Pokkaliibacter sp. MBI-7: one gene and its partner. Each later gene encodes a partner of the first gene's protein in a complex. Links are inferred from orthologs where the notes say so. Each region holds a gene or a part of one and is shown on either strand. Other genes may lie near its edges.

Region 1 (4,179 bases):
TGGCTGCACGGTGGCCGTCTCGCACCCTGCCAGCAACAAGCTGGAGGCAAGCATCACGGCACCGGCAAATAGTGATCCTTTCATTGTTATCCCCTGTCCCCGTTACTGCCCGACAACCTGAATGGTCTTGCCCTGCCAGGCACTGTCACTCGCCACATAGTGGTCTTTGCCACCGGCGTTGATGTAGTACATGTTGGACTCAGACATCAGCAGGTTACTGCCGTAGACCACTTCGGTGGTAATCAGTACTTCCATGCCTTCATTGCTGACGGTACGACCGGCACCATAATCCGCGCCCAGGCCGACCAGCGGCAGCGCCAGATAACTGTTCTCCCAGCTGTTTTTCACGGCATTGCGCATGACTGCCAGGCCAGTGGCCAACACGGTGTAGGTGCCGGGCACAGGGCGTGCACCATCAAGATCTTTATGCTGAATCAGCTGCGCCGTATAACGGGTATGCACAGCGCCAAGGCCAGGCTCCAGCGTGACATGCAGGCCCTGCTTGACCATCTGACTCTGCAGCAGGCTATGGAATGCAGTGGAGAAAGTAGTGGCAGTGGCAGGTGGCTCAACGTAAATGGCGACCTGATGATCCGGCAACGACTGGGCAATACGCTCAGCCATGTCTTTGGCCAGCACGTCCCAGTGATGGGCTGTTTCCATCTTCTGCTGGGTGCTGTAGGGATAGGTATCGGCACGTGGCACGGCGGTCTTGAGATTCTGCTCAGACCATTGCTGGCAACCACCGAGGGCCAGCATCATAAGAGAAAAGGGGGCAAGCCATACTCGCTTCATGTGGCTATCCTTACTGTTTGCTGTGATGGCGGGGGTTGCCGGGTTAGTTGACGAATTCCGTTACAGACTGAAGCAGAAGCATAAAACAAAAAATCCGCCTGTGCACTGACCTGACGATTTTTTGTGCGCCCCGGTCCTTTTATGACCGAAATGCATCTTGTCGCTGTAGTGCCTAACCCCTTCAGCACTCCTGAATCACTGCTCAGCGCCGCTCCTGCTGCAATCGCGCCAGCAGATCACGCCAGGGACCAATGCGGTCTGAGGTACCTACTTTCTGCCCGGCCGGGGAGTTATTGAGCCACAATCCGGAGCCGTTGAAGCTGTATACAGGGACCAGATCGGTACGTTTGCTGGCGGGCTCAATTTTCGGGTTGATATTGTCCAGTACCACCGGCATGGCGCTGGGCGAGGCGTAATACAGCAGTACCATATGGGCCTGATTATAGGCCAGTGCCTTTACATACATGATACGCAGCTTGCTTTCCGGCACCCCCAGTTCACGCAGGGTGAAGTACTTGGCAATGGAGAAGTCTTCGCAGTCACCGGCATTGCGTTCGAGAAACTCCAGCGGCGTGGCCCAGTAGTCATTCTTGCCCCAGACGGTCAGATCATCCAGCCAGCGTACCTTATTAAAGAAGTCATTGACCGCCCGCAGCTTGGTACTTTCCTGCGCCTTGAGCAGGGTCGAATCGGTCATCAACCCCTCCCAGTCCAGCACCCGGCGTTTGGCCGCCGCACCGTACTGACTCTCTACACGCTGCAATACCACACTGCTGAAGCCGGAATAGGCGGCCATCAGCCAACCCATGGGCAGCAGTAACAGGCACAGCAGCACAGCGCGGATCAGCATTCGGCACGGCTCCTTCATACCAGGACCGGAGTCCTGCGCGAAACGTCATGGTTCAGTCCATGCACCCCGTAGACGCCTCGCCGACGCAGGTGACTGATCAACAAGTCTGGTAAGAATATGGCTGCTGTGCAAGCCGATTGGCACAGCTATTTGTTAATGGCCTGTACGGACCCTGGCCGTCAAGCCCACACCCGAGTGCGGCGTGCCGTTACAGACGCATTTCAATACCTTTAGCCGCCATATACTGCTTGGCTTCTGGAATGCTGTACTCGTTGAAGTGGAAAATGGAGGCGGCCAGTACTGCATCGGCCTTGCCCTGCAGCACACCGTCCACCAGATGATCAAGATTACCCACACCGCCTGAGGCAATGACCGGCACTGGCACGGCCTCACTGACGGCACGGGTCACGCCCAGATCAAAGCCATTTTTGGTGCCGTCAGCATCCATACTGGTCAGCAGAATTTCCCCCGCGCCCAGTGCCACCAGTTTTTTCGCCCACTCGATCACATCCAGTCCGGTGGCACGACGCCCGCCGTGGGTGAACACTTCCCAGCGGTCAGGCTCGCCGGGCTGGCTGACTTTTTTCGAGTCGATGGCGACCACGATGCACTGAGCACCAAAGCGCTCGGAGGCCTCGCGCACGAAGTCAGGATTGGTGACCGCGGCGGTGTTGATTGAAACCTTATCGGCACCGGCGTTAAGCATACGGCGAATATCATCACAGGTACGGATGCCGCCACCGACCGTCAACGGGATGAATACCTGTCCGGCAATGGCTTCTACCACATGCACCATGGTGTCACGGTCCTGATGACTGGCAGTAATGTCGAGGAAGGTGATTTCATCTGCACCCTGTTCGTTGTAGCGTTTGGCGACCTCCACCGGATCACCGGCATCGCGGATATCAAGGAACTGCACGCCTTTGACCACACGGCCGTTGTCGACGTCCAGACAGGGGATGATGCGTTTTGCCAATGCCATGAAACAAGTCTCCGGGTAAGTCAGGGCCGCAGTATAGCAACCGCGGCCCCAGCGGCGAGGCGATGAGTCACTTACCTCCCATCACCCCACGGCTATATTCGATTTAAAATTGCTCTTCGCTGACGGCCGTATGCTCATCCAGCGCTGAAACCTCGTCACCGCCATGCTGGTCGTCGTGCCCATGATGTTCTTCGGTGGCGGGAGTTGCATCACTCGCCTTGCTGAGTGGGGCAGGGCGCAGCAGTGGCGCTTTCAGCAGCACCCACTGTTCCGGCCAGTGCTCGGTCGGTGGCTGGCTGAACTCACTGCGGACAAACTGACGCAGGCGGCCTTCGGCAAAGGCCATCAGCAGATTGGCACAGACGCTGGGCGGCTTCAGGGTACGCAGCTGCTCACGCAGCTCGGCCTCGCGCAGGATCTGCCGCAGCTGGGTCTCAATACGGTCGAACACCTGACGGATACGCTGATGCAGGCGTGCATCCTCACCGGCCAGCACATCACCGGCCAGCAGCACCGCCAGACCCGGATTTTTTTCGGCAAATGCCAGCAGCAGCGTCAGCACCTGCTGACAGCGCACCGCCGCACTGGCTTCGCGTTCCAGAATCAGGTTGATGCGGCTAAACAGGCTCTCCTCGACAAAATCGATCAGCCCCTCAAACATCCGCGTCTTGCTGGGAAAATGGCGATACAGTGCCGCTTCGGTCACACCGACTTCCTGTGCCAGTGCTGCCGTGGTGATGCGCCCACCCGGCGCATGCTCCAACATCCGTGCCAGGGCTTCCAGAATCCGCTGCTTTGCCTGGCCCTTGCGGGCCTTGGGACTGAGACTTTCCGTCATTGTTTACCTTACATCCGTCAGCCCATCTGCAGGCCGGTGCAGGGGAGTGCACCGGCCTGCAGACAACCGTCAAGCCTTGAGTTTTTCGTTGGTAATCAGGGTGCCCACACCTTCGTTGGTGAACAGCTCCAGCATGGTGGCATGTGCAACGCGGCCATCGATGATATGCGCACGTTTGACGCCATTACGCACCGCTTCCAGTGCACAGTCGATCTTCGGCAGCATACCACCGGTGATGGTGCCATCGGCGATCAGGGCGTCGACATCCGCCAGCGACAGACCAGTAAGAACCTTACCCTGTTTGTCGAGCAGACCGGCAATGTTGGTCAGCAGCAGCAGTTTTTCTGCATCCAGCGCTTCAGCCACCTTGCCTGCCACCAGATCGGCGTTGATGTTATAGGAGTTACCTTCCTCATCCACCCCGATCGGAGCAATGACGGGGATAATATCGCTGGCGACCAGCAGATCAAGCAGTTCGCGGTTAATTCGTTCAACACTGCCAACATGGCCGATGTCGATGATTTCCGGCGCCTCCATATCAGGCGTCTTGTGGGTGACCTTCATCTTCTTGGCCATGATCAGACGGGCGTCCTTTCCGGTCAGGCCGATAGCACGTCCGCCGTTGGTGTTGATCAGGTTGACGATGTCTTTGTTGACCTGTCCACCTAGTACCATTTCCACTACATCCATGGTGGCGGAATCGGTCACACGCAT
Region 2 (3,469 bases), 280 kb from region 1 along the record:
CCAGCTCATCGGACCTTTAATTTCGAGCTGCAGTCCCGTTTTATCCTGCACCATCTCACCGATGCGCTGGCGGTAATCGTTCGGATCAAAAGCGACCAGCAGATAGATCACCACCAGTGCCAGCAAGCCAAACAGCGCCCCAAGCAACCACAGGATTATTTTTGTTGCCTTCATGTTCCCTCACTCAATTGCATCGACAGCCACACTTGTCGCAACGCCAAAGCATCTACCAAGCCGTATAGCTTTTGTTAGTAACGGTTCTAACCCGAAGCACAAGGCTTTATACTTTCATCCTCGCAAAATCAGCGGTAATTCCAGACGGACGATGTTGTTTTTGCTTATTTGACCTCGACTCACGATCAATACTAGGGGAGCCTGGCATGGCAGAGCGTACCGCCAGTGTGACGCGCAATACGCTGGAAACCCAGATCACCGTAACGGTGAACCTGGATGGCAGCGGACAGTTTAAATCAGTTACCGGCATTCCTTTTCTTGACCACATGCTTGAGCAGGTGGCACGACACGGACTGATTGACCTGGACATCCATGCCAATGGCGACCTGCATATTGATGCCCATCACACCGTCGAAGATCTGGGCATCACCATGGGCCAGGCCATCAGCAAAGCGCTTGGTGACAAGAAAGGCATCACCCGCTACGGCCATTCCTATGTTCCGCTGGATGAAGCCCTGTCGCGTGTCGTTATTGATTTCTCTGGCCGTCCAGGCCTGCACTTTGCTGTGCCCTTTACCCGGGCAAGCATCAATGGTCTGGATACCGAGCTGTTCTTTGAGTTCTTCCAGGGGTTCGTCAACCACGCTCTGATGACCCTCCATATCGATAACCTCAAGGGCCACAACAGCCATCATCAGGCAGAAACAGTATTCAAAGCCTTTGGCCGCGCCTTGCGCATGGCTCTGACTGCCGACGAGCGCATGCAGGGCATCATGCCTTCCACCAAAGGCTGTCTTTAAGGAGCCATCATGAGTTCGGTTGCAGTTATTGACTATGGCATGGGCAACCTTCACTCGGTTGCCAAAGCGCTAGAGCACGTCAAGCCCGGTGAGCAAGTGCTGGTATCCAGCGACAAAGCAGTGATCGAGAGTGCTGACCGGGTGATTCTGCCCGGCGTCGGTGCCATTCGTGACTGCATGGGCGAACTGACCCGTCTTGGACTGGACCAGGTGGTACACCAGGTTGCAGCATCAGGCAAGCCGTTGCTGGGTATCTGCGTGGGTGTGCAGCTGTTGATGGAGTTCAGCGAAGAGAATGGTGGCCATGACTGTCTGGGCATATTCCCCGGCAAGGCTCACTTCTTTGGTGACCATCTGCAGGATGAGGGCGGTGAAAAGCTGAAGGTGCCTCACATGGGCTGGAACGAAGTCAAACAGACCGTCGACCATCCTCTGTGGCAGGGTATTGAGCAAAACAGCCGGTTCTACTTTGTCCACAGCTACCATATTCAGGCTCAGCAGCCTGAGCAGGTTGCCGGACGCTGCCACTATGGCCTGGATTTCGACGTCGCGCTGTTCCGCGATAATGTATTCGCGGTGCAGTTTCACCCCGAGAAGAGCCACAGTGCAGGGTTGCAATTGCTGAAAAACTTCCTGCACTGGAATGGCCAACCCGCATAACCTGAAGGTATACGGCAACCGGCCGCTTACCTGTGAAGATAGCAAGTTTGTGAAGAGAACATCATGCTGGTAATTCCCGCAATAGATCTTAAAGATGGCCAGTGCGTACGTTTACGTCAGGGCCGCATGGATGACTCCACCGTGTTCTCCAGTGACCCCGTCGACATGGCTGGACGCTGGGTAGAACAGGGCGCACGTCGCCTGCATCTGGTCGACCTGAATGGCGCCTTTGCCGGTAAACCAGTGAATGGTGATATCGTCCAGCGCATTGCCAAGGCGTTCCCCAACCTGCCGATCCAGATTGGTGGCGGCATCCGCAGCCAGGAGATTATTGAGGCCTATCTTGCTGCTGGCGTGCAGTACGTCATTATCGGCACCAAGGCAGTGAAGGAGCCCGAATTCGTGACTGAGATGTGCAAGCGTTTCCCGGGTCACATCATCGTGGGTCTGGATGCGAAGGATGGCATGGTTGCCATTGATGGCTGGGCGGAAGTGACCAGCGTTACCGCGGTAGAGCTGGCCAAACGTTTCCGCGATGACGGCGTCGACAGCATTGTTTACACCGACATCAGTCGTGACGGCATGATGCAGGGTGTGAATGTGGAAGCGACAGTCGCCCTGGCACAGCAGTCAGGATTACCGGTTATCGCCTCTGGTGGTGTTACTGACATGCGTGATATCGAGGCACTGGCGAAAGTGGCCGATCAGGGTATCGCTGGCGCCATCACCGGCCGTGCTATCTACGAAGGCACGCTGGACCTTCGCACAGCGCAAGCCCTGTGTGACCAGAGTAAATAAGTAGTAATGCGGAGCCAGATTCCTTCTGGCTCCTGTACCTCACGTTATACGCCATAGCTTTGGCGATACTGGCGAATGGCAGCAAGCTCTGCTTCCTTGTCACCCTGCTCAGCCAGAAACTCGACGATCTGCTCCAGACTGATAATGCTGGCAACAGGCATGCTGTAGTCACGCTCAACTTCCTGAATGGCTGACAGCTCACCCTTGCCTTTCTCCTGACGGTTCAGGGCAATGACGACACCTGCCGGTGTTGCACCATGCTGCTCGATCAGTGCCATCACCTCACGAATAGCCGTACCCGCAGTGATTACGTCATCAATAATGAGCACACGACCCTGTAAAGGCGCTCCTACCAGGTTGCCACCTTCACCATGATCCTTGGCTTCCTTACGATTAAACACATAGGGCACGTCACGACCATGATGCTCAGCCAGCGCGACGGCAGTGGCAGCAGCCAGAGGAATGCCTTTGTAAGCAGGCCCAAGAATGACATCAAACTCGATGCCACTTTGCAGGATAGCTTCGGCATAGCACTTTCCTAATCTGGCCAGCGCCAAACCACTATTGAACAGACCCGCATTGAAGAAGTAAGGGCTGGTTCTGCCCGACTTCAGGGTAAACTCGCCAAAACGCAGTACCTGTTGCTGAATAGCGAACTCAATAAACTCGCGTTGATAGGCATGCATGTTTTGTCCTCTGCGTGATGGGTTGAAACAATGCGCGCATTTTAACTCACCACTCCCAGTGCAGCATCCGCTTTGCATGGATTTGATTAATACACGCAATATCAAGCAAATTCGCCACACAACCATGGCATTAATAGCCAAAAGTGCTATAGACGCTAGCCTCGACAGGGAGTGTGCAGTTACACTATGCCGGGCTGAACACACTTGACATCCGCATGAACCCCCAAAAGGTGTTATAATTCGCGGACTTAGAGGCAGCTAATAAGTAAGTAGCTTTTAGGCAGCACGCCGTCGTAGTAGCCGATTAAAATTTCTATACTTGCTACTCCCAGATTTTTGCATGCCCAGTCA

The links. The genes of interacting proteins can lie anywhere in the genome.
Region 2: the proteins of hisF (region 1) and hisH are in contact, whole or in part, in a crystal structure (PDB 6RU0), measured with the Thermotoga maritima proteins. The link is inferred for Pokkaliibacter sp. MBI-7 from one-to-one orthologs. Residues at the interface, in WP_004080486.1 of Thermotoga maritima: Met1, Leu2, Ala3, Arg5, Ser40, Glu41, Asp45, Glu46, Ala70, Glu71, Ile73, Asp74, Ile75, Pro76, Phe77, Asp98, Lys99, Ser122, Gln123, Glu161, Thr195, Leu196, Asn247, Arg249, Glu251; in WP_004080484.1 of Thermotoga maritima: Asn15, Arg18, Arg22, Arg117, Leu118, Pro119, His120, Met121, Gly122, Trp123, Asn124, Asn134, Gly135, Tyr136, Tyr138, Val140, Tyr158, Glu180, Lys181, Ser182, Ser183, Lys184, Ile185.

The regions. Positions count from the first base shown.
Region 1 is NZ_JARVTG010000001.1:2,685,589-2,689,767, reverse strand. The notes cover bases 741-3,596. They hold hisF (imidazole glycerol phosphate synthase subunit HisF), read right to left. Parts: upstream 2,628-3,596; coding sequence 1,854-2,627; downstream 741-1,853. Other genes in these bases: argB (acetylglutamate kinase), read right to left, coding at 3,535-3,596; QCD60_RS12005 (transglutaminase-like cysteine peptidase), read right to left, coding at 998-1,645; QCD60_RS12010 (hypothetical protein), read right to left, coding at 741-795. Also shown: QCD60_RS12015 (FlgO family outer membrane protein), read right to left, coding at 1-84; more of QCD60_RS12010, read right to left, coding at 103-740; more of argB, read right to left, coding at 3,597-4,179.
Region 2 is NZ_JARVTG010000001.1:2,961,614-2,965,082, reverse strand. Bases 1-2,808 are described here. They hold hisH (imidazole glycerol phosphate synthase subunit HisH), read left to right. Parts: upstream 1-983; coding sequence 984-1,634; downstream 1,635-2,808. Other genes in these bases: pyrE (orotate phosphoribosyltransferase), read right to left, coding at 2,477-2,808; hisA (1-(5-phosphoribosyl)-5-[(5-phosphoribosylamino)methylideneamino]imidazole-4-carboxamide isomerase), read left to right, coding at 1,698-2,432; hisB (imidazoleglycerol-phosphate dehydratase HisB), read left to right, coding at 381-974; QCD60_RS13290 (AsmA family protein), read right to left, coding at 1-174. Also shown: more of pyrE, read right to left, coding at 2,809-3,118. UniProt on the Escherichia coli protein: IGPS catalyzes the conversion of PRFAR and glutamine to IGP, AICAR and glutamate. The HisH subunit catalyzes the hydrolysis of glutamine to glutamate and ammonia as part of the synthesis of IGP and AICAR.